DNA from 4 places in the Clostridioides sp. ZZV15-6383 genome. Region 4 is predicted to be linked to each of the others. Evidence: riboswitches for the same ligand, from Rfam matches in the RefSeq annotation. Region 4 holds a riboswitch; each other region holds the start of a gene.
What was found. Region 4 has a riboswitch for lysine ahead of KGF42_RS01835 (aspartate kinase). Riboswitches for the same ligand answer to the same signal wherever they lie in the genome.
Positions count from the first base shown of each region.

Region 1 (6,209 bases), on a different contig from region 4:
ACCACTTGCAAAGATACCACGAGATTGGGCTTGATGGCTTATTGTAAGGACTTCATTATCTCCAGCAAATAGAGCATCATGTTCACCAACGATATTTCCACCTCTTATAGCATGAATACCAACTTCATTTGGTTGTCTTTTTGCACTACGGCCATATCTACCATAATTATTTTCAACGTTTGGTAAAACCTCTTTTATAGCGTTAGCAATCATAACAGCTGTGCCACTTGGGGCATCTACTTTTCTGTTGTGATGTTTTTCTATTATTTCTATATCAAATCCTTCTAATAATTTAGCTGCATCTTTAACCAATTTTACTAATACATTTACACCAAGAGACATATTATATGATTGGAATACAGGAATAACTTTAGCTGCTTCATGTATTTTGTTCATTTCTTCATCATTATATCCAGTAGTAGCAATTACTAAAGGAGTCTTAGTCTTTAAAACATAAGATAAGATATTATCTAAATTAGAGTGATGAGAAAAATCTATAACCACATCAACTTCTTCCACTATAGTGCTCATATCTTCATAGATTTTAAGGTCGCCTTCACAGCTATCCATACCTCTAGCTGAAACACAAACCAATTCTAATTCACTATCTTCTCTTATAGTATCGGCTAAAATCTTACCCATTTTTCCATCATAACCAGTTGCTATAACTTTTAACATAATTTCCTCCTATGATTAAGGGCTAACTTTTGACCAAACTTATTTTTTATCCTGCATTAATTTTTATTATGCATTAACTTTTAGTCCAAAGTTAACTAACTCTTTCTTTAACACTTCTAAATTTGCTGGGTCCATTTCTGCTAGAGGTAATCTTAAATCTCCAACATTGAATCCCAATAAATTCATTGCAGTCTTAACTGGTATAGGATTTACTTCTATAAATAAAGCTGCAATTAGAGCATCCATACCAAGTTGTAATTTTCTAGAACCTTCTATATCACCTTCAAAGAACTTAGCTACTAAATCGTGAGTTTCTTGAGGGCAAACATTAGCAAGTACTGATATAACTCCTTGACCTCCTAAAGATAATAAAGGAAGTATAGTATCATCATTACCAGAGTAGATAGCAAAGTCATCTGGAACTAAACTAGCTATTTCTGCAACTTGTCCTAAGTCCCCACTAGCTTCTTTTACAGCAACTATATTATCTATCTTAGCAAGTTCAACTATAAGACTAGGGCTTATATTTACACAAGTTCTTCCAGGGACATTATAAAGTATAATTGGAAGTTTAACACTGTTAGCGATTGTTTCAAAATGACGCTTAAGTCCAGCTTTATTAGCTTTATTGTAATAAGGAGTTATTATTAATAGAGCATCTACTCCTAATTTTTCAGCTTCTTGACTTAAATTAACTGAGTGCATAGTATCATTAGAACCACTTCCAGCTATAACAGGAACTCTTTTATTAACTTTTTCAACAACATACTTAATAGTAGCAAGTTGTTCTTCATCAGTCATAGTATTAGCTTCACCAGTAGTACCACAAGATACTATAGCATCAGTACCATTAGCTATTTGGTATTCAACTAATTCACCTAATTTGTCAAAATCAACTTTGTTATCCTTTGTAAATGGAGTAATTAGAGCAACAGCAGAACCTTTAAATATCATATAAAATCAATCCCCTCTTTTTTAGTTTTGTGTTTCATATTACAGCTACTTCTAATGCTTATTTTTTTTATTTATTATTAATATTTTACAAAATTATATATTTATACAAATTTGTATACTATACTATACTAAATCGTATGATAAAGCCATTTCAGCTATTTGAATTGCATTAGTTGCAGCACCTTTTCTTATATTGTCAGCAACAACCCAAAGATTTACACCACTGTCAACACTAAAGTCCCTTCTTATCCTTCCAACAAATACCTCATCTCTATCATCAAATTCTACAGCAGTTGGATATTCGTTTTTAGCAGGATTATCAACTACTACAACACCTGGAGTTTCTTCAAGTGTTTTTACTAAATCCTCTAATTCAAATGAATTGTTAAACTCAACATTTATAGATTCACTATGACCATTTCTTACTGGAACTCTTACAGTAGTTGCAGTTATTTTTAAATCGTAGTTATCAAGTATTTTCATAGTTTCATTTACCATTTTCATTTCTTCTTTAGTGTATCCATTTTCAGTAAATGAATCTATATGAGGAAGACAATTGTAAGAGATTTGATGAGGGTAGAATCCAGTAGGATTACCATTCATTCCTTTTTCTAAATCTTCAACACCTTTAACACCAGAGCCAGATACAGCTTGGTAAGTAGAGTAGACTACTCTCTTAATTTTGTACTTATCATCAAGTGCCTTAAGAGGAACCATAGCCTGTATAGTAGAGCAGTTAGGATTAGCTATTATACCTTTATGATTTTTTATAGCCTCTGGATTTACTTCAGGAACTACTAAAGGAACATCTGGATTCATTCTCCAGTGACTAGAGTTATCTACTACTAAGATTCCATTTGAAGCAGCTATTGGAGCATACTTTTCACTAATACTTCCTCCGGCAGAGAATAATGCTATTTGTATGCCTCTATCAGTAAATGAAGTTTCTTTTAATTCTTCTACTATATATTCTTTACCACAAAACATTACTTTAGAACCAGCTGATTTAGAAGAAGAGAATAAAAATAAATTTTCTATTGGAAAGTTTCTTTCTTCTAATACTTTTAAAAATGTTCTACCTACCATTCCAGTAGCACCAACTATTGCTACATTTACTTTTTTCATATAAATTCACCCCAATTTTAAATTATTAAAACATTATTTGATTTTAATTATACAAGTAAGATATGTTAATATTTTTATATATACAAAAACTTTAATATTATATTAACAACTTTAACTATATACAAAAAACGTACAAAGGTATACTTTGTACGTCTAGTTTATCACTCAAAGTAAACCCTGTAGCTCATCACTTACAATATAAGTGACAGTATTACACATGTTATGTGTAATCCCAGAAAATATTATTGCAAGAAATATTTTCTTCGGCTGTAAATCCTTTTTCCAATCATTAACACCTGCCAGCTACTATTGGATACTCTTAGTTACAGCTACCTCTACCCTAGGTTAATAGGATATTAAAATTTGATTATTCTAATAATAATACATATTCAAGAAAAAATCAACTTATTTATATACATATTGCTAAAATTTAAATCCAAAATTTGTCAATTCATCTTTTAACACACTAAGATTAGCTTCTTCCATTTCAGCTAAAGGAAGTCTTAAATCTCCAACATTAAAACCTAAAATATTCATGGCAGTTTTAACTGGAACTGGATTTACTTCTATAAATAGGGCAGCAATTAAAGCATCCATATCAAGTTGTAATTTTTTTGAGCCTTCAATATCACCTTCAAAGAATTTATTTACTAAATCATGTGTTTCTTTAGGACAGATGTTAGCAAGTACAGAGATAACACCACTTCCACCTAATGATAATAGTGGTAGTATAGTATCATCATTACCGGAGTATATAGCAAAATCTTTAGGTACTAATTTAGCTATTTCTGCAACTTGAGCTAAGTCTCCACTTGCTTCCTTTACAGCAACTATATTATCTATTTTAGCAAGTTCAGCCACAACAGATGGTTTTATATTTACTTTAGTTCTTCCTGGCACGTTGTATAAAATAATTGGTAACTTAACACTATTTGCTATTGTTTCAAAGTGAAGTTTAAGACCTTTTTCATTAGTCTTATTATAGTAAGGAGTTATTATTAAAAGACCATCCACACCTAATTTTTCGGCTTCTTGACTCATATGAACAGACAACATAGTATTGTTTGAACCAGTACCTGCTATAACAGGTATTCTCTTATTAACTTTTTCAACTGTATATTTTATTACAGCAAAAATTTCAGATTCACTCATAGTAGTCGCCTCACCTGTTGTTCCACAAACAACTAGTGCATCTGTGTCATTCTCAATGTGGTATTCGATTAATTCACCTAATTTTTCAAAGTTGACATTATTATCCTCTGTAAATGGGGTAACTAAAGCAACAGCAGAACCTTTAAATAACATATAATCAAATCTCCTTTTTTATCTAAATTTAATTTTTTAAGTACAATAATAATTATAGTACAAATTAATTAATTTTAATAGGTATAGTTAATATCTTAACTGTTTAAATAAGATATTTATATTATATTAATATTAGAAAAATTTGAAATAAATGTTTTATTCTCAAAATATGCATATTAATTTAATAAAATATACCAAAATGGAAATAAAAAATAAATTTTATGCGAATTTAATAACTAATAATTAATATATTTAGGTTATAATAAATATGTGCGTAAAATCTAATAATAAGTAATAATACCGAAAATTTAGGAGGAATAATATGGATACTTTAAAGGAACTTTTTAAAATAGGAAGTGGGCCTTCAAGTTCTCATACTATGGGGCCACAAAGAGCAGCAGAAAAATTTAAGAATGAAAATCCAGATGCAGAAAGTTTTAGAGCAATATTATATGGTAGTTTGGCAGCTACAGGGAAAGGTCATTTAACTGACTATATAATTGAAAAAACTATAGCACCTAAAAAAGTTGAAATTGTTTGGGAAGAAGATATTATAAAAGATTTTCACCCAAATGGAATGAAGTTTGAAGCTTTAGATAAAGATGGAAATGTAACAGCTGAATGGACTGTATATTCTATAGGTGGAGGGACTATAGCAGAGGAAGGTCAAAGAAACAGTAAAAGTAACAGCATATATCATTTAGATACTATGGATGAAATAGTAAAATGGTGTAAAGTAAATAATAAGACTTTAGTAGATTTTGTGTTGGAATGTGAACCAGAAGACATAAAAGATTATATAAAAACTATAAAAGATGCTATGAGAAAATCTATTGATGATGGATTAATCACAGATGAAATAATACCAGGTAAACTATTATTAAAAAGAAGAGCAAGTACATTTTATAATGAATATCAAAAAGATAAGAACTTCTCAACACTTGTATATGCATATGCACTAGCAGCTTCAGAGCAAAATGCTTCTGGAAATATAATAGTTACAGCTCCAACTTGTGGCTCTGCTGGTGTAATTCCAGGAATATTCTTTGCAATGCAAGATTTTTATAAGTACGATGACGAAAAAATAATTGAAGCATTACTTGTAGCTGGAATAATAGGTAATATAATAAAAACTAATGCTTCAATATCTGGAGCAGAGGTAGGATGTCAAGGTGAAGTTGGTGCAGCTTGTTCTATGGCAGCAGCGGCAGTAGCATACCTAAAAGGTGGAACTATAGACCATATTGAATATGCAGCAGAAATAGCACTTGAGCATCATCTAGGAATGACTTGTGACCCTGTATATGGATATGTTCAAATTCCATGTATAGAAAGAAATGCTATGGCAGCTCAAAGAGCTTATGATGCAGCTAATTATGCATTATTAACTGATGGCTCACACTCTGTCTCCTTAGACCAAGTTGTTGAAACAATGAAAGAAACTGGTATCGATATGATGGATAAGTACAAAGAAACAGCCAAGGGTGGACTTGCTAAACATTTCTTCTCTTGTTAAAAATAAAATTTTTTAATAATAATTCCCCTGTTTTGATTTATGAAACAGGGGAATTATTATTAATGGTGAATTATTTAATAATGCGAAATATTTTTATATTCAATCTAAATTTTTATTTAGTATAACATGTTATATAATATTTTAATTATAAGAGATATAGAAATATTTTTTTAATAAATTAGAAATTGGAGGAGATTACATGAGAGAGGCATCATATTTACAAGAACAAATTTATAAGCATAGGAAAGCATTAAACCCTATTGCAGAGATTGGGAGAAAAGAGTATAAGACTTCAAAATACATAAGAGATTATCTTGATAAATTAGGAATTGAGTATGAAGTTTACTTAGAAACAGGTATAGTAGGCGTAATAGAAGGTAAAAGACCTAAAAGAGATATAGCTTTTAGAGCTGATATAGATGGTCTTCATAGTGAAGAAGGGGTAAAACATTTATGTGGTCATGATGGACATGCTACTATATTACTTGGATTAATTGAGTATTTAAATGATAATAAAGAAGAGCTAAATGATAATATAGTATTCATATTTCAACCAGCAGAAGAAGGACCTGGTGGGGCAAAAGCTTTAATAGATGAAGGTGTGCTTAGGAAATACAATGTTGATGAGATA
Region 1 covers NZ_JAGWCV010000015.1:32,367-38,575, reverse strand. The annotation lists gene dapB (4-hydroxy-tetrahydrodipicolinate reductase) at 1-678, opposite strand, end outside; gene dapA (4-hydroxy-tetrahydrodipicolinate synthase) at 745-1,632, opposite strand; gene KGF42_RS07800 (aspartate-semialdehyde dehydrogenase) at 1,756-2,757, opposite strand; lysine riboswitch at 2,930-3,103, opposite strand; gene dapA (4-hydroxy-tetrahydrodipicolinate synthase) at 3,181-4,062, opposite strand; gene KGF42_RS07790 (L-serine ammonia-lyase) at 4,385-5,578, shown strand; gene KGF42_RS07785 (N-acetyldiaminopimelate deacetylase) at 5,778-6,209, shown strand, end outside.
Region 1: linked by a shared signal. The riboswitch ahead of KGF42_RS07800 (aspartate-semialdehyde dehydrogenase) and the one ahead of KGF42_RS01835 (aspartate kinase) in region 4 are both predicted to bind lysine.

Region 2 (6,209 bases), on a different contig from region 4:
ATTAGCTTATTATACAGAGATAGAAGAACTAGAAGAAGAAAAAGTATTAGTAAGATATCTAGGAGAAAGAACTTTATCAAGAAACCCACACAGGTCATATAACTGTGCATTTAATTTAGCAAAAGATTTAGAAAAAATCAAAGAGCTAAATGTCAAAGGAATCATAATAAAAGATATTTTAAATTCATACTTTACAGATGATAATCATGGAAAAAAATTAGGGCTATATAAAGAAGATGTAGATATGGGAGTTTCTACAATATGCATAATGAGTATCTTCTTAGAAAAGAATGAGTTGAATATGAAAATAGATTTTAGATATCCTAAGGGCATAAGTTGGGAATTTATAACTAATAGAATTAATGAAATTGAGAAAAAAGAAAATTTAATAATTGAGATATATAAGGATTTAAAACTATTGTATGTAGAACCAGATAGTGAATTAATAAAGAAATTATCAAGTGCATATAAACAAGGTTTTGGAAAAGAAGCAGAACTTTTTACAAAAGGAGCTGCGTCTTATGCAAGAGTATTAGAAAATGGAGTTGCATTTGGACCTACAATAGATGGAGATAGTCCAAATTCACATCAGGCAAATGAAAATATAAGTATAGACACATTATATAAAGCGATAGAAGTTTATATATATGCATTATATAGCCTAGCATTTCAATAAAAATGGAGGAAATAATACTATGAAGGATAAATTACAAGTACTTTCTGGAGCAATGATGATTCCTGTTATATTACTTGTTGTAGCAGGAGTATTTATAGGATTAGGGTCAGCTTTTGCAAATATGGAAAACGTTTCTGCATTAGGGCTTAGCGGGTTAATAAAAGAAGGGTCATTCATAAATGTATTCTTTAAAGTAATAAATGACCTAGGATTTATGGTAATGAGATACTTACCAATATTCTTTGTTACTGGTATAGCCTTTGGCTTATCTAAAAAGGAAAAAGGATGGGGGGCATTAGGAGGAATTGTTTTATTTATAGGAATGCACACAGTTATAAGTACATTACTAGTAGCAAATGGTATAAATTCAGATACAGTTACAGCAGAAGCGTTTATGGCATCTGGATTAGGTGAGGCAGAAGCATATAGTCGAAGTTCCTTATATGGTTCTTTCTTAGGAATATTTTCATATGATTGTAGTATATTTGGAGCTATAATAGCTGGATTTGTAGCTAGTGCAGTACATAACAAATTTGTTGACATAGAACTTCCTAGTGCATTATCTTTTTTCTCAGGGCCAAGATTTTCAATGATTATAATGTTTATAGCATCAATAGTATTGGGTACAGCAATGTACTTCATATGGCCACCAGTAGGGTTAGCATTATCTAAACTTGGTAATTGGATAGGTTCGAGTGGATTATTAGGAACATTTACTTTTGGAGCAATGGATAAAGCATTATTACCATTTGGTATACATCACTTAATTGCATTTCCTATAGAATATACAAGAGTAGGTGGAACAATGGAAGTAGGTGGAGCAATTTACGAAGGTGTTAACAATATAAGATTAGCTCAAATGGGAGACCCAGATACACTATCTTATATCACTCGTAACTTTACAACAGGACGTTTATTAATACATTTTGCAATATTGCCAGCAGCAGCTTTAGCTATGTATAAGTTGGCTGACAATGTTAATAAGAAAAAAGCAATAAGTATATTGATACCAGCAATAGTAACAGCCATGTTGGTAGGGGTAACGGAGCCAATAGAGTATACATTCTTATTTGTTGCACCATTATTATACTTTGCAGCATATGTACCACTAGCAGGGTTGACATATGTATTCACAGAAATGTTTAATGTTTCTATAATGGGAGAATCATTTAGAAATATGTTCCCTAATTTATTACAACCTCAAAAGGTAGATGCATTACCTTTATTATTTTTAATACCAATATTCTTTATAGTTACTTATATAATATTCACATGGGCAATTAAGAAGTTTGATATAAAGACACCAGGAAGAAGCTCAGAAGAAGTTAAGCTTTATAGTAAGAAAGAATATAGAGAAAGACAGTCTGTAGGTGATGTTAAAGTAGTAGAAAACAATGTAGTAGAATATGAAGTAGGTGATAAAGATTCAGAACTTGTACACTATATAATAGAAGGTTTAGGAGGAAGTAGTAATATAAAAAATATTACAAACTGTGCGACTAGACTTAGAGTAGAGTTAAATTCAATTGATGGATTCTATGAAGACAGTTTCTGGGTAAATGAATTAGGTGCAAGTGGAGTTGTTAAAAAGAAAAATTCAGTTCAAGTTATATTTGGACCAAGAGTTATTACAATAGCATCAAAACTCAAAGCTGTATTGGGTGTAGATTAATATATATAAAGCTATGTAAATTAGATGAGTTTACATGGCTTTTATTTTTTATTATAAGAGCATTATAATAATTTTAAATCTCTAGAAAACTTGTGTGTATTCAAAATATACTATATTCCTTAAATCATGTGGAGGAAAAGATTATTTGCGAACAGTAGAATGATATCATAAAGCAAGAATTATTATACTGAAAATATTTACAATCTCGACATATTATGCTACAATTACTTACGATAAATAAAACTTAATAAGAATTACCTCATCTAATAAAAAGATTGAGGTAGAGGTTGCATTTACTAAGATTAATATTGAAGAGGTTGGAAGCCAATGAAGCAATATAAAAGGAGTGAGTGCCGAAGTGCTAGTGTCCAAAGCTAGTGCTGGGACTGTATTTAATAGGTACAGTACTGTCATCAAAATTATCCCGAATTTTGATGGAGAGCTATCTTAAACAAGATAAAGGGAAGATGCAGGTATGTTGTATTTAGCACATTTAGCTCAACATGTATCCATGTTGAGCTTTTTTACATCTAGACAAAATAGGGTAGAAAAGGGATGCAATAATAAAATATTTTAATTTAAAAAGTGGGGAGATTAAAAATGAGCAGTTTAAAAAAGAAAAAGTTTACTATGCCGCAGACACTTACTATAATATTTTTACTAATAGTAGTAATGGCAGTTCTTACTTGGATAGTACCAAGTGGAAATTTTGAAAGGGTAGATATAGACGGAAGATCAGTTGTTGTGGCTGGAACTTATGAAAAAGCACCATCAAATCCACAAGGGATTACTGATGTATTTACGGCACCTATAAATGGATTTATAGATGCGGCTGAAGTAGTTGGATTTGTTTTAATAGTTGGAGGAGCTTTTGGAATAGTTAATAAAACAGGAGCTATAGAAGCTGTTATAGCCCACACTGTCAATAAAATGAAGAGGTTTCAATTTTTAATAATACCTATCTCAATGATTCTATTTGGACTAGGTGGAACAACATTTGGAATGAGTGAAGAAACACTACCTTTTTATATGATATTTATTCCACTTATGACCAGTATGGGATATGATTCATTAACAGCAGTGGCAACAGTGTTTATAGGAGCAACGGCTGGATTTGGAGCAGCTACAACTAATCCTTTCTCTGTAGGAATAGCACAAGCATTGTCACAAATAACACCAGGTTCTGGGATAGAATTTAGAGTTGTTATGTTTATAATATATATGGCTATATCTATAGGATTTGTTATGATGTATGCCAATAAAGTTAAAAAAGACCCTAAAAAGTCTTTAGTACATGGTATATCATTAAATCAGGAATCAATGGTTAATACTGATACAAACATAAAAGAATTTACAAAAAGAGAAGCCATGGTAATAGCAATTTTTACAATAGGTATGGCGATTATGATATATGGAGTTTTAAAGCTAGGATGGTATATAACTGAAATTGCAATGATATTTACGGCTATAGGCATAATATCAGGTATAGCATCAGGGCTTAAACAAGATGACATAGTTAATTCATTCATAAGCGGAGCAGGAGATTTAATGACAGCAGGGTTATGTATAGCATTTGCACGTGGAATCGTAATAATAGCAGAAAATGGATTTATAATAGATACAATTTTAAATTCTGCAGCAAATTTATTAAATGGATTACCAAAAACTATCTTTATAAATTTAACTTTCTTAATAGAAGGTTTAATAGCATTTTTGATACCATCAGCGTCAGGACTTGCATCACTTACAATACCTGTACTTGCACCACTTGGGGATTTAGTAGATGTATCTAGACAAATGATAGTTACAGCCTATCAATTTGGTATAGGTGTAACTAATTTAATAACACCTACATCAGGTGTTTTAATGGGAGCATTAGCAGTAGCTAATATTCCTTGGTCAAAATGGGTTAGATTTGTAATTCCTTTAATGGTAGTATTAACAATTCTTGTAATGGTATTTTTGACAATAGGATTATTTCTAGGATTCTAATAGGAGGTAAGTCATGATAGAGAGTATAAAGAAAAGAGCTTATGAGATAGAGAATGAACTTGGAAAAGAAATTGAAGAAGTATGTGATTTTATATTCAATAACCCAGAATTAGGAGAAGAAGAATATATATCATCAAAATACTTAGTAGATAAAATAAAGGGATATGGATTTGATATAACTTATCCATACTGCAATATGGAGACTGCTTTCAGAGCTGAATTAGGGGATGATGATGGTCCAACTATAGCATTTTTGGCTGAGTATGATGCACTTCCAGGATATGGAGAAAATAAAGAACCAGCTCATGCTTGTGGACACAACTGGATTGCAGCATCTACACTAGGAGCTTGTATAGTATTAAGTAAGTTAAAAGAAAGTTTTAAAGGAAAAATTGTATTAATAGGAACACCAGCTGAAGAAACAACAGGAGGTAAATGTGATTTAGTTAAGGCAGGAGCTTTTGATGATATTGATGTAAGTTATCAAATGCATATAGAAGCTTTTAACAATATAAACTGTAAAGCTTTGGCAATAGACTCATTAGAATTTAGTTTTGAAGGGATATCAGCACATGCAGCTAGTCATCCTCATATGGGAGTTAATGCACTGGATGCAGTACAACTTACCTTTGCTGGTATAAATGCACTAAGACAACATGTAAAATCAGATGTTAGAATACATGGGATAGTTTCAAATGGAGGAGAAGCTCCAAACATAGTTCCAGAAAAAGCCGCTTGTAAGTTTTTTGTAAGAGCAGCTGAAAGAAGTTATTTAGATGAAGTAACTAAAAAAGTTATAAACTGTGCAAAAGGTGCAGAGTTAATGACAGGGGCTAAGCTTTCTTATAGATATTTTGAAAATTCTTTTGATAATATAATAAATAACAAAGTACTTCAAAAGATAACAAAAAATAATTTGATTGAGGCAGGTATAACAGATATATTAGAAGGTAAAGATGGTCCAGTAGGTTCTACAGATATAGGTAATGTAAGTCAAGTTTGTCCTACTATGTATACAGAAATAGCTTTGGATATAAATCCAATGGTATATGTTCATGAAAAAGAGTTTCTAAATTATGCAAATTCTGAGGAAGCTTATGATAAACTTCACAAATCAGTAAAGGCAATGGTAGGGTGTGCATTAGAAATCTATTTGGAAGATGGGCTACTTGATGAGATTAAGAAAAATCATTTAAATTAATATTAAATTAAAAACAAAAGGTATTTCCATGAAATTGGTAATACCTTTTTTGCTTTATTTGTCTTTTGATAAAACAATATTTTATTAATACAATTTATATAGCTTATTCAACATTAAAATATTTAGAAAAAGTTGACATTAAAAAATAAATTTGCTAACATATAATAAATAATAATTAAAATAAAATATAAACGGATAGTGATTGTTTAAGTACAAGCTAAACCTATTTATTACTCAGGATTCATGGGAATCTATTTAATGTGTAATAAATAGGTTTTTTTTAATGCAATAAATTATATTCAAAATATTCTTAATAATTAAAAATATTTACTTTAACTTAGTATTAAGAAAGGGGGAATCACAATGGTTATTGAAAAAATACTCAATAACAATGTAATTATTACAACAGATGAAAATGATAAAGAAATAGTAGTTATGGGAAGAGGTTTAGCATATAAGAAACGTACAGGTGACCACATATCAAAGGATAAGGTTGATAAGGTATTCAAACTTTCAGACCCAAATATGTCTGATAAATTTAAAGAATTAATAGCAGATATTCCTATGAGGTATATGGAATTATCAGATGAAATAATTTTACAAGCTAAAGAAAAATTAGGGAAGAGATTAAATGATAGTATTTATATCTCTTTAACTGACCATATATA
Region 2 covers NZ_JAGWCV010000006.1:57,268-63,476, reverse strand. The annotation lists gene KGF42_RS04160 (Sapep family Mn(2+)-dependent dipeptidase) at 1-676, shown strand, start outside; gene KGF42_RS04155 (PTS transporter subunit EIIC) at 696-2,348, shown strand; lysine riboswitch at 2,622-2,801, shown strand; gene KGF42_RS04150 (YfcC family protein) at 2,949-4,340, shown strand; gene KGF42_RS04145 (M20 family metallopeptidase) at 4,354-5,541, shown strand; gene licT (BglG family transcription antiterminator LicT) at 5,905-6,209, shown strand, end outside.
Region 2: linked by a shared signal. The riboswitch ahead of KGF42_RS04150 (YfcC family protein) and the one ahead of KGF42_RS01835 (aspartate kinase) in region 4 are both predicted to bind lysine.

Region 3 (6,209 bases), on a different contig from region 4:
TTTTCTTGTCCAACCTTTAAAACTTCATTCCAAATTATTTCTACATGTTCATTTTTACAATATATCTCAAATCCATCTTCTCCCGTATATCCTGTTCTTGAAACTAAACAAGGTAAACCACATACTTTTGTTGATGGCATTGACTTATAAAATTTTATTGATTTTAAGTCTATGTCTGTAATTTTTTGAAGAATTGCTTCTGCTTTAGGTCCTTGAACTGCTAATTGACTCACTTCATTAGATACATTTTTTATATCTACATTGTATCCTTCACTTTGTTTTATTATCCATGTTACATCTTTATCTATATTTCCTGCATTTATTACTAATAAATAATCTTCTTCACTAAATTTATATATTAATAAATCATCAACTACTCCACCATTTTCATAACACATAGGTGTATATATAATGTCATTTATCTTTAATGTGCTTATATCATTTGTAACTAGATTTTGTATAAATTTTTCTGACTCTACTCCCTTTACTTGTACCTCTCCCATATGAGATACATCAAATATACCTGCGCTTTTTCTGACCATCTCATGCTCTTTATTTATACCTTCATATTCTAAAGGCATTTCCCAGCCAGCAAATTCAACAAGTTTTGCTCCAAGCTCTTTGTGTATATTATACAAAGATACTCTTTTCAATTCATTCATATATAACCCTCCCTACAAAATTAGACCTACTATATTTAAGTAACTTTGACATTATTTCCTGTACTTTTTCATAAAAAAAAGATATATTAACATGGAAAATAATCCTAGCCTATATATCCCTGTTTGTATACCTGAAAGATTTAATAATTTAATATTATTTTGCTTCTTCGGTGACTTATAGTATCTTAACTTAAGTCTCTCCAGAGTCCCATCAATTAGCGATATTTTTGCCTGAAAGCTTCTCTAAGAATTGGCATTTCTTAAATTTCTTCTTCGGCGCCTTTTTGTAAAAAGGTCTCTCTCGCTAATCTCGTTTGGAAATATTTATTTTCAATTTTATTGTATGAATATTTCAATTAAATGTCAACAAATTATATTTATTTTTTTTTATGTATTAATTTTTTTGTTAAGTTTTTATTATCAATTATATTACTTTTATATTATTAACTTTTACACCTGTATGTTATATATTAATGCGAAATAATATATTTGTTTAATTTATTATTAGCATGCCATACAAAATACTAAAAGTAAAGTTATATTGTAATTTACTATATTATGTTAAAAGTATATTCATACATGTGATAGAATCGTTTGCAATTTTATCTTTGTGAAAAATAAGATTTTTAAAATAAGTTACTATAAGATTTTATATTGCTAATAAACATATAGAACTTTATACTTAAATATATTTTTATACAACAAAAAAAGCACTTAACGTGCTTTTGTATATTTATTATAAAAATACTCTTAAGAAGATATTATATAGTATTTGATTTATTTATCAAAAAATAAAAACGGGATAGCCCACTCCGAAAGCCAGCAACCCCAGTTTTTTTCAGCACAATTAAGTACTGTAAAGTGCGGATGAAGGGAGTCGAACCCCCACGCCAATGGCGCTAGATCCTAAGTCTAGTGCGTCTGCCAATTCCGCCACATCCGCTTATCACTCTTTTATTTTACTATATTTCGCTATTATTTTCAATAACTTTTTAAAATCATCTAAAAACTAACAAAATAATCATAATAAAAGGTGAAAGAAGAAAGTATTGTTGTATCTGAAATTGGAGAACAATGGTCTCCAAATATTGCACCTGTTAAAACTGCACTAGTACTTGCTATTACATAAGACATGTCAGGATTTAATGAGTATGCTAGTGGTATTGCCAGTGGCATAAGTATACCCATTGTACCATAAGCTGTTCCAGTAGCAAAAGATATTATCGCTCCTAAACCAAATTATTAAAGTTAAGATTCCAAATTTTTCTGCATTAGCTAGTGCAATAGTGTCTATATCCTCTTCTGCAAAAACCATTACTGTTGACATTATGAACATAATTGTCGTCAGAAAAATAATATTAATTTGTTTTATTTCTCATATAAATCTCCCTCTCTTTTTAATTTTGTGAACTATGCAGGGTATTATGTTATGATAAAACTAAAAAAGCCTTGAGTGATAAACACTCAAGGCTTAAACATTACAATACATCAACAATATTAAAATAAATATAATATAATTCCTTAAATGATAGCTCACCACAAATAAACCTGTGACAGTTGTACACATTTTCTATGTACCCCCAGCAATATAATCTTAAAGCATCGATTATAAAACTTCGGCAATATCTCCTTTCCTAATAATTCTTTGTGCTTAACTCCTTATTAGTACTGATAGATTATTGCGCCTCTACCCTTCTATTCACTTTTATTAAATATATTTTGAGTATATATTATTTATTTAAACTTTGCAAGTTAGTTTTAAAAATTTCTACTTATTTTTTACAAAAAACACCATATTTTTTTTAATTATGTTTAAAACACATTACAATCAATTAAAAATAATCTTATTGTTTGAAATTTCTAATTTAAAGGACTTTTTATATTATTGTCGAATTATAAAATTAATTGTACTAATGCTATCAAAAAAATTTTATCAATTCTATGGAGGACTTACTTTAATGTTATTAATTTACAATGAAAAAACAAACCCCTATTTCAATTTAGCAATGGAAGAATATCTTCTAAAAAACTTTGATGAAGACTTATTTATTTTATGGAGGAATGAACCTTCTATAATTGTTGGAAAAAATCAAAACACACTCTCTGAAATAAACTTAGAATATATAAAAGAGCATTCTATACCTGTTGTTAGAAGACAATCTGGTGGTGGAGCTGTATTTCATGATTTAGGAAATATAAACTTTACATTCATAGCTTGTAATAATAATAGTTTTAGTGATTTCAAAAGATTTACTCAACCAATAATAGACTTACTTAAAACATTAGATGTCAATGCTGAATTTTCTGGAAGAAATGACCTTCTTATAGATGGTAAGAAATTTTCTGGAAATGCTCAATATAACTACAAAAATAAAGTGATGCATCATGGTACACTTTTATTTTCATCTGAGATAAATGACCTTTCAAAAGCATTAAAAGTTAAACCTATAAAATTCGAAGGAAAGGGAATAAAATCTGTAAAATCTCGTGTAACTAATATAAGTGAACACCTACAAGATAAAATGAACATAATAGAATTTAAAGATGCAATAATGAATTATCTTTCTAAAACAAATACTGATAATACTAATTATTGTTTAAGTGAGTATGATATAGAACAAATAGAAAAACTTACTAAATCAAAATATGAAACTTGGGATTGGAATTTTGGTAATTCACCAAAATATACTCTTTCAAATGAATTAAAATATTCTGGTGGAAATGTTGAATTCAATTTAAATGTTGATAAAGGCATAATAACCACTATAAAATTTTTTGGAGATTTTTTTGGAAAACGTGATGTTTCATTTGTTGAAGATATACTTATTGGTACAAGACATGAAGAAAATGCTTTAAGAAATACTTTAGATTCTATTGAAATAAATGATTATTTCTTAGGTGCTGATACTGATATTCTAGTTTCTGGAATCTTAGGTGTTAAATAGAGGATATTAAAGATTTTAAAATATTTACAAAATTATGTTTACAGATATAAAAAATCATGATAATATTTATAACATAATTAAAAATTGATACTTCTTATCCAGAGTGGTGAAGGGACTGGCCCTATGAAACCCAGCAACCAGTATATTTTTATATACATTGGTGCTAAATCCTGCAGTATTATACTGAAAGATGAGTCTAAATTAGCTTTTAAAGCCTGAGTTTAAACTCAGGCTTATTTTATTCGCAGTGTGATAAAAGAAAGTATTTTATTTTTAACTAATCAATTATATTCAGGAGGGAATTTATATGAAATTCAAAAAATTATTATGTTTGTTGTTATGTCTAGTATTCACTTTATCTATAGTTGGATGTTCTAAACCTAAAGATGATAAAAAAATTGTTGTTGGTGCTACTTTAGTTCCAGGTGGAGAGTTATTAGAAGAATTAAAACCACTTATTAAAGAAAAGGGATATACTTTAGAAATTAAAAACTTTGATGATTACATACTTCCAAACGAAGCTTTAAATAATGGAGAAATTGATGCAAATCTATTCCAACATGAACCTTATCTAAAAGAAGCAGTTAAAGCTAAAGGTTACAAAATAATGGCTGGTAAAAAACTATATGTATGCCCAGCAATACTTTACTCTTATAAGATAAAATCTGTTGATGACTTTAAAAAAGGAGATACAATTGCAATAAGCAATAACCCTTCTTCTTGTTCTAAGAACCTTAGATACCTTGAAAGCATTGGACTTTTAACTTTGCCTAAAGGTGATGGATTAGTTAGTCCGAAAGATATAATAGAAAATCCAAAAGGAATACAATTCAAAGAGTTAGATATTGCTCAAATTCCATCTTCGCTTCCAGATGTAACTGCTGCATTTATAGATACTACTTATGCAGTACCTGCTGGTCTTGATGCCAAGAAAAATGGAATTTATACAGCTCCTATAAATGATGAGTATGCAAATCTTTTAGCATTTAGAACTGAGGATAAAGATAGCGAAAAGATTAAAGTTCTACAAGATGTACTTACATCAGATAAGGCAAGAAGCTTAATTGAAGAAAAATACAAAGGCATTGTAATTCCTATTTTTTAGTATATTTAATATAATTTTAATATTATTATTCTAATATTGTTGAATATTGACTTATTAAATGCTACCATTTAAATAAATCTATGTTTGTGGAGGAAAATTACTATGGCTATAGAATTAAAAAAGGGACAAAAAATAAATCTTACAAAGAAGGAAAATAGCGATTTAGGTGAAATTTTAGTTAATTTAAATTGGAATCAAAAAGTACAAAAAAAGGGTTTTTTTGGCTCTTTAAGAAGCAGAAATATAGATTTAGATTTGGGTTGCCTATTTGAAATGAAAAACGGTGTAAAAGGTGCTGTTCAGGCATTAGGCAATTCTTTTGGTAGCTTAGATAATCCACCTTTTGCTCAATTAGATGGAGATGACCGAACAGGAAGTAATACACAAGGAGAAAATTTAAGAATAAATGGTAATAAAATAAAAGAAATAAAAAGAATACTTATTTATGCTTTTATCTATGAAGGTGTAGCCAATTGGTCTGAAGCTGATGGAATTGTAACAATAAAACAAAAACAAGATTCAGACTTAGTTGTTAAACTTGATGAACATAAAAATGGCTATAATATGTGTTCAATAGCACTGATAGAAAATGTAAATGATGAGACATTCAGTGTTGAAAAGGTAGTTAAATACTTTAAAGGTCACAGAGAAATGGATACTGAGTTCCATTGGGGCTTAAAATGGGTTGCAGGAAGAAAATAAGTATATTATTTAAGAGACTATGAGTAAATTTCCTCATGGTCTCTTTTTTATCTAACAACTATTTATTTTCTTTTTAATTTTTATATAATGGTGATTTTTCAAATACTTATATATTTGTACATTTTTAAATAGTAAATAAAGCAAAACTTTATTCAGTATACAATAATTTTATTTAATTAACACATATTTTATAAAATATATTTTAGCTATTATAAACAAATTCTTTATCCAATATTTCTTCAAATTCTAATATTGGCATTGGTTTATAAAATACAAATCCTTGAACTAAATCACACCCAATATCTTTAAGAAATTCAACTTGCTCCTTACATTCAATACCCTCAGCAACAGTTGTGATATTCAGTTCTTTTAGCATATGTACAATATTTTTTATTACTATTTTTTCTTTATCTTTATCTAAACTAGCCTTGAAAAACATGGAGTCAAGCTTCAAAACGTCAAATGGTAAATCTTTTAAAACACTCAAAGATGAATAACCTTTTCCAAAATCATCTAAAGAACAAGTAAATCCATTGTCGTGCAAGTCATGTATAATTTCCAAAAGATGTTCTTGATTCTCGAAAGCTACACTCTCTGTAAATTCAATTTCTATAGTATTTTTAGGTATATTGTATTTATTTTTTATATTGGAGTAAGTTTCTACAAATTTAGTATTGTAGAATTGTATTCTGGAAACATTGACTGATATCGGAACAAAAAGTCTGTTTTCATCTAACCTCTTTCTAATCCATTTACAAACTTCCTCAAAAACATACTTATCTACTAAAGCAATAA
Region 3 covers NZ_JAGWCV010000009.1:83,641-89,849, reverse strand. The annotation lists gene gcvPA (aminomethyl-transferring glycine dehydrogenase subunit GcvPA) at 1-662, opposite strand, end outside; glycine riboswitch at 872-976, opposite strand; tRNA gene KGF42_RS05650 (tRNA-Leu) at 1,525-1,605, opposite strand; partial or broken gene KGF42_RS05645 (Na+/H+ antiporter NhaC family protein) at 1,701-1,901, opposite strand; lysine riboswitch at 2,184-2,360, opposite strand; gene KGF42_RS05640 (lipoate--protein ligase) at 2,621-3,607, shown strand; SAM riboswitch class I at 3,699-3,804, shown strand; gene KGF42_RS05635 (MetQ/NlpA family ABC transporter substrate-binding protein) at 3,915-4,712, shown strand; gene KGF42_RS05630 (TerD family protein) at 4,815-5,414, shown strand; gene KGF42_RS05625 (putative bifunctional diguanylate cyclase/phosphodiesterase) at 5,617-6,209, opposite strand, start outside.
Region 3: linked by a shared signal. The riboswitch ahead of KGF42_RS05645 (Na+/H+ antiporter NhaC family protein) and the one ahead of KGF42_RS01835 (aspartate kinase) in region 4 are both predicted to bind lysine.

Region 4 (6,209 bases):
TTATATCTCCAATTAATATATCTCCACTCTCACAACATTTTCCAGCTATTGTTACATGATTCATAGTTTCATGGTTAATTTTATTCACAATGCTACATTCATAACTAGCTTGGTACAACGAAGGTCTTACATTATCTGTCATACCTCCATCTACACTTACATAAACTCTAACATCTTTTATATCCTTTATTGAACCTACTGTATACAATGTACTTCCTGCATTTGCAACTATTGATCTTCCTGGCTCTATTACTAATGTAGGCACTTCTATTCCAAGCTCTTTACATGAATTTTCTGCTTTAGTGATTATAGTTTCACAGAATTCTTTTATAGTTTTAGGTTTATCTCCTTCACTATAATAAACTCCAACACCCCCACCTAAGTCAATCTCTGTTAATTGTATGTTGAATTTTTCTTTTATTTCTTTTACTAAGTTCATCATTATATCTACTGTATCTATGTATGGTTCCACATCAAATATTTGTGAACCTATATGAGCATGAAGACCCACAAGTTTAATGTTTTTGTATTCACTTAATTTTTCTATTGCTCTAAATAAATCTCCATTTACTAAAGCAAATCCAAATTTAGAGTCTATCTGTCCAGTTTTTATATAATCATGTGTATGAGCTTCTATACCAGGAGTTATTCTAAAATATATATCTTGAGTTTTCCCTTTCTCTTCACATAACGCTTCAAGTAAGTCTAACTCATAAAAATTATCTACTACAAATTTACCCACACCTAAATCTAATCCCATGTTTATTTCTTCTTTAGTCTTATTGTTTCCATGGAAGAAAACTTTTTCCATAGGAAAATTTGATTTATAAGCTGTATATAATTCGCCTCCTGAAACTACATCTAAGCACATTTGTTCTTCATTTATAAGCTTACACATGTAAAGAGGTAAAAAAGCCTTTCCTGCATAAGCAACCTTATTTTTTCCATCTTTTGCTTTAAAATATTCTACATATTCTCTACAATTTTGTCTTACTAAAGCTTCATCAAATACATAAAGTGGAGTTTGATATTTTTTACTAAGCTCTAAACAACTCACTCCTCCAATATATAATTCATTATCATTTACGGTCATAGTTCCATGAAGTTTCATAATATCCTCCCTAAATTTTATATATTAAATACTTCTGCTATTTTCTCTATAGCTACCTGTTTATCATCAGAATTTATAGCACAAGTTATACGAATTTCTGATGTAGTTATAAGTTTTATCATTATACCATTTTCATTGAATATCTTAAATACTTTAGCAGCAACTCCAGAAGTATTTTTCATACCAAGACCTACTAAAGAGAATTTAGTAATATTATTATCAATTACTACATGTTCTTCATCTGTATATTTAGATACTATTTTTTTACATTCACCTAATTCTTCTTTTGGAACTGTAAATGATACACTTATTTTATCCAAAATAGGTGCAGTTTGGCTTATCATATCTACGCTTATTCCCATAGTTGCTATGTCTTCAAATAAACTAGATATATTTTCTGCTTTAAAATCTTTTATTGTTATAGAACTATCATCATCACTAGTAGCTAATCCTGTTATTACTTTATCCTCTAATTTCATATCTTTTCCCCCTCTTATATATGTTCCTTTTACTGTACCACATGTACGTCCAACATAAATTTCAACACCATATTTTTGTGCAAGTTCTATACTTCTTGAATGCATTACTTGTGCTCCTAAACTTGCTAACTCAAGCATTTCTTCATATTCAATCTCATCAAGTTTACTAGCCTTTGAATATTTTCTTGGGTCTGTAAAATAAATTCCATCAACATCTGTATATATCTCACATTTTCCATTTAATTTTACTGCAAGAGCCACAGCAGATGTATCTGAACCACCTCTTCCAAGAGTAGTTACATCACCATCTTCATTGATTCCTTGAAATCCAGTTACTATTACGACATTTCCTTCATCTAAACTATTTTTAATTCTATTTACATTTATATCATCTATTTGAGATTTTCCATGAAGACCACTTGTCTTTATATTTAACTGGTAAGCATTATAGCTTATAGCTTTACATCCAAGCCCATTCAATGCTATTGATAATAAAGACGCTGAAATCATTTCACCAGTAGACATCAAAGCATCTAATTCTCTCTTACTGGGTTCATGGCTTAATTCTTTTGCTAAATTTATATATTCATCAGTGGATTTGCCCATAGCAGACACAACTATTACCATTTGTGGGTTTTCTTTTCTTCTTTCTATTATATTTTCTGCAATTGATTTTATTTTGTCAGTATCTGCTACTGAACTTCCACCATATTTTTGGACAATTATACTCATGTCTTTTCCCCCTCAAACTAAATTTTGATAAATAAAAACGCCCAAAGGTATACTTTGGACGTGTAAATTTCATAGACCAAGTAACCTTGTAGCTCACCACTTTAAAAGTGACAGCCTTATACATATTCTGCATAAGTCCAGAAAATTTGTCCGTCAACAAACTCTCTTCGGCTATAGACCCTTTCATCAATTATCAACACTTACCAGCTACTATTGAATACTATTGAATATAGCTACCTCTACCCTAGGCTCATTATTTTTTTATTAATATAGTTTTATCACATTCTATATAATATTGCAACAATTATTTTACAAAATGTGGCAAATCAGTATTCTTCTTTTTAAAAATTTGCTTATATACAATTAAATAGTTTATTTAATCCTAAATCTATAAAATTTATACTATACTCATTATCATATCTCTCTAAATCATTTAATTCAGATAAGTTATCTGGTGTAACTACCAAAACATTTGGCACTTTAAAAAAGGGAATTGTAGATTTATCTATTTTTTTAGAAAGATTTTCATATTTAGAAATATCTATTTCATTATTTAAATCAACATCTACTAAAACTTGCTTTATATTACCAAATTGGTCTGTATATTCAATAAATAAATCGTATTTCACATCATCTACACTAACATTTCTGTAGAATCTTTTTACATCACAACCTGCAGTATTGATTCTAACAACTAATTCTGACCCTACTAGAGCCTTTATTAAATCATCTCCCTTAAAAAGTTTACTACCATTCAAATAGTATACATAAGAGAGGTCTTTATAATTATAATAATCCACATCACAAGGATATTTTTTTAGTGTATATTCACTACACATTTTTCTCAAAGTTTTTTTGAAATTTTTTTTATTATATCTCTTTTGGTCTCCATAAATTTTTCTAAATTGAGCTTCTGTAACACATCTAACCCTGCTAATTAAAAGTAATATCTCTTTTTCCATATTCGTCATAGTACATTCTCCTTGAAGTATTATTTGCAAAGTTGTACTAATATTATATTAATTTTATGACATTAAATTTACAAAGAATTAAAATAAAATAGCTAATTTTTATAGAAATAGTTTCTATAAAAATTAGCTATTAACATACTAAATATTATTAACAATTTTTTTATTTAAATTATACATTCCCTTGATTTTCAGAATCTTGAGAATTTGTATTTTCATCAGTTCCTGTTCCTTCTTTTACTTTTTTATCTTTAAAATTTGCAATATTTAGGTTATCAAACTCTGACATTTCAATTACACCAGATTCTTCTTTTGAATACGATATTTTAACTTTATCTCCAACTTGAGTCAATGGTAATTCACTAGATACTTTTGAAGTAGCCTTGAATATTATTTCTTTATTTGAATCTAAAGTTACATAATAATTAGTATTTCCTCCTCGTACATCTGGACTTATTCTTGTCACTGTACCTTCTATAACTTCATCTTTTAAGTCATTATCAAGTTTTAAATCATTTCCCTTAGATTCTAATGCATCTTTGTAATTTCTTAATGCTTCATTTTTATCTTCACCTATACCGAGTACATTATAATCTTCAACAGATACAAATGCAACTCTCTTAACAAGACCCGCCTTATCTTTTAATGAAGATACATATGTTGGCTGACCTAATATATTGTACATTACAGGGAATGTTGCTTCATAATTTTTTTCTTGAACATTACCTTCAGCTGATTTCATTGCAGCTGTTTCAGTAGCTCCTGGCTGTTTATATAGTTTGGCTTCTTTTGTTCTAGAATCGACTAAGATAAATCCAATTGTAGATTCATCTCCACCTGAAGATGTTATACCTGTATACCAATAAGACCTGTTATCATTACCATAAACTAGCGATGTTCCTTCTGTTGGTACTAATACTCCCTTTTCTGATATAACAGAATTTAAAAATCCATTAACATAAACACCCCAGTCTTTAATCTGGTCTGTTATAAATTCTTGTGGCTGTATTCTATCCACCCATTTAGGTGTGTTCTTAACATCATAAACATTTATTTTTCCAGTTTCTGCATCAACAGTGGCTATTCCTGTAGCATTTGCTCCTCCATAACCAATTTTATGTTCATATAGACTTACAACCCAATAAGGTTTACCTTCGTCATTTATTTCAAGAGTGAAATCTGTCATACCAACATTTACAATACCATGTATGTATAAATGTCTTTGTAAATCTTGATGTAAGTAGGCTTCTGGTTGATAAACTATCTTTATTGGCTTTCCATCTATTTCTTGAACTAATTGAACGTCTTGAGGATTACTAGCTGATACTTTTACATAACCACTTGTACCACTTAAAGATGTTATCCATTTAATTATGTCTCTATGAACAAGAGGTGCTACCCAGTACAACTCTCCATCCACATTTTGTATATGAAATTTTCCTAATTTTGATACACTACCTATTGCTGGAACTTCTCCAAGTTTTTTGTCACCCAACTTCATGGCCATATCTTCATCTACAAGACGAATGTCATTTACACTGACAGGACTAATGTCATTGGTAAATTTACTCTCAGTTACTTTTCCCAATAATTCTTTATATGATTTTGCATGAAATACAGGTGTAGAAGTTATAAAAGGAACCACTACAATATACACAAGTAAAGCTATTGCTATTGAAAAATTATACTTAGCAATTTTAGATGTTCTTTCATTTCTATCTAGCATCATATCTAGTATTCCTGATATAACAAAGAAAATTATTCCTACTGAAAATAAAGATGTAAAATCTAATCTTAGTACAGGTAATTTAACAAATGCATAAATTATTACAACTATTAATGCAACTCCATATGTTTTAAGATATCGTTTCATTTAATACTCCTCTCTAAAAAATGTTATTATTACTATTATATCCATATATTTACAAAAAATAAATATTTATCATATTTATTATGCGTTAAGATATCTTTATATATTTATAGTTCTGTTTATTTAATTATATCTAATATATATATCCAAAAATACTATAAAAATACAAATAATAACAGAAATTTAAAAACTGAAGAAAGTATTCTAACTAAGATTTACGAATTCTTAATCCTCTCGAAGTTAAACTACTATCTTCAGCCTAATTATCTAGCAATATTTTTTATATGAAAAACTCTAAAGTAAGTTTTTAGATATTTGCGATTTTTGATACATAAGAATGTTGTCTAGAATTATATTCTGATAATAAACCTTCATATTCCAAGGTTAAACCAGATAAATTATAAAAATCATTTGGTGTTACTTCAAATGCTGGTTTATTTAAAATGTCTATCTCACTTTTTTCTAACATATCAGCAACAAAATTTGAGCATACATATTTATATTCAGACTGTCTATGAATATTTATTGCCAAATATATTAATGCCATTATATCGTAATAGTAATCTTCTCTATAATCACTAATCAATTTTATATTTTTAGATAGATTTTCATATTGTAAATTATCTACTTCTAATGAATATACTCTACACACAGTGTTTTTTCTTATAGCATATAATCCTTGATTTATATTTTCTTCAACAAAACCTCCAATAAATGGATTTCTTGGATTTAGTCTTCCAAAAGAATACATTGGTTTTAGATTTTCATTTAGTGATATTGACACATGTGTATACAGTTTTTTGCTTATATTCCTTATTAAGTAAGATAATACAGTTCCTGTATATGTTGTTACAATATAGACTTTATTCATCATTTCCCCCCAATCTAGTAACTAAATAATATTATACACTTACAATTTAATATCATAAAATATTCTAACATAATAAATGTTGTTTTACAAATTTTGATTTTAAAGTGCTTTAATATTATATAAAATATAATAAAAATATAAATATAAATTTTCTATATTTTTAACCAACAGATGTTTT
Region 4 covers NZ_JAGWCV010000002.1:183,087-189,295, reverse strand. The annotation lists gene lysA (diaminopimelate decarboxylase) at 1-1,111, opposite strand, end outside; gene KGF42_RS01835 (aspartate kinase) at 1,129-2,322, opposite strand; lysine riboswitch at 2,404-2,572, opposite strand; gene KGF42_RS01830 (hypothetical protein) at 2,676-3,293, opposite strand; gene KGF42_RS01825 (hypothetical protein) at 3,463-5,163, opposite strand; gene KGF42_RS01820 (hypothetical protein) at 5,468-6,031, opposite strand; gene KGF42_RS01815 (DUF2140 domain-containing protein) at 6,192-6,209, opposite strand, start outside.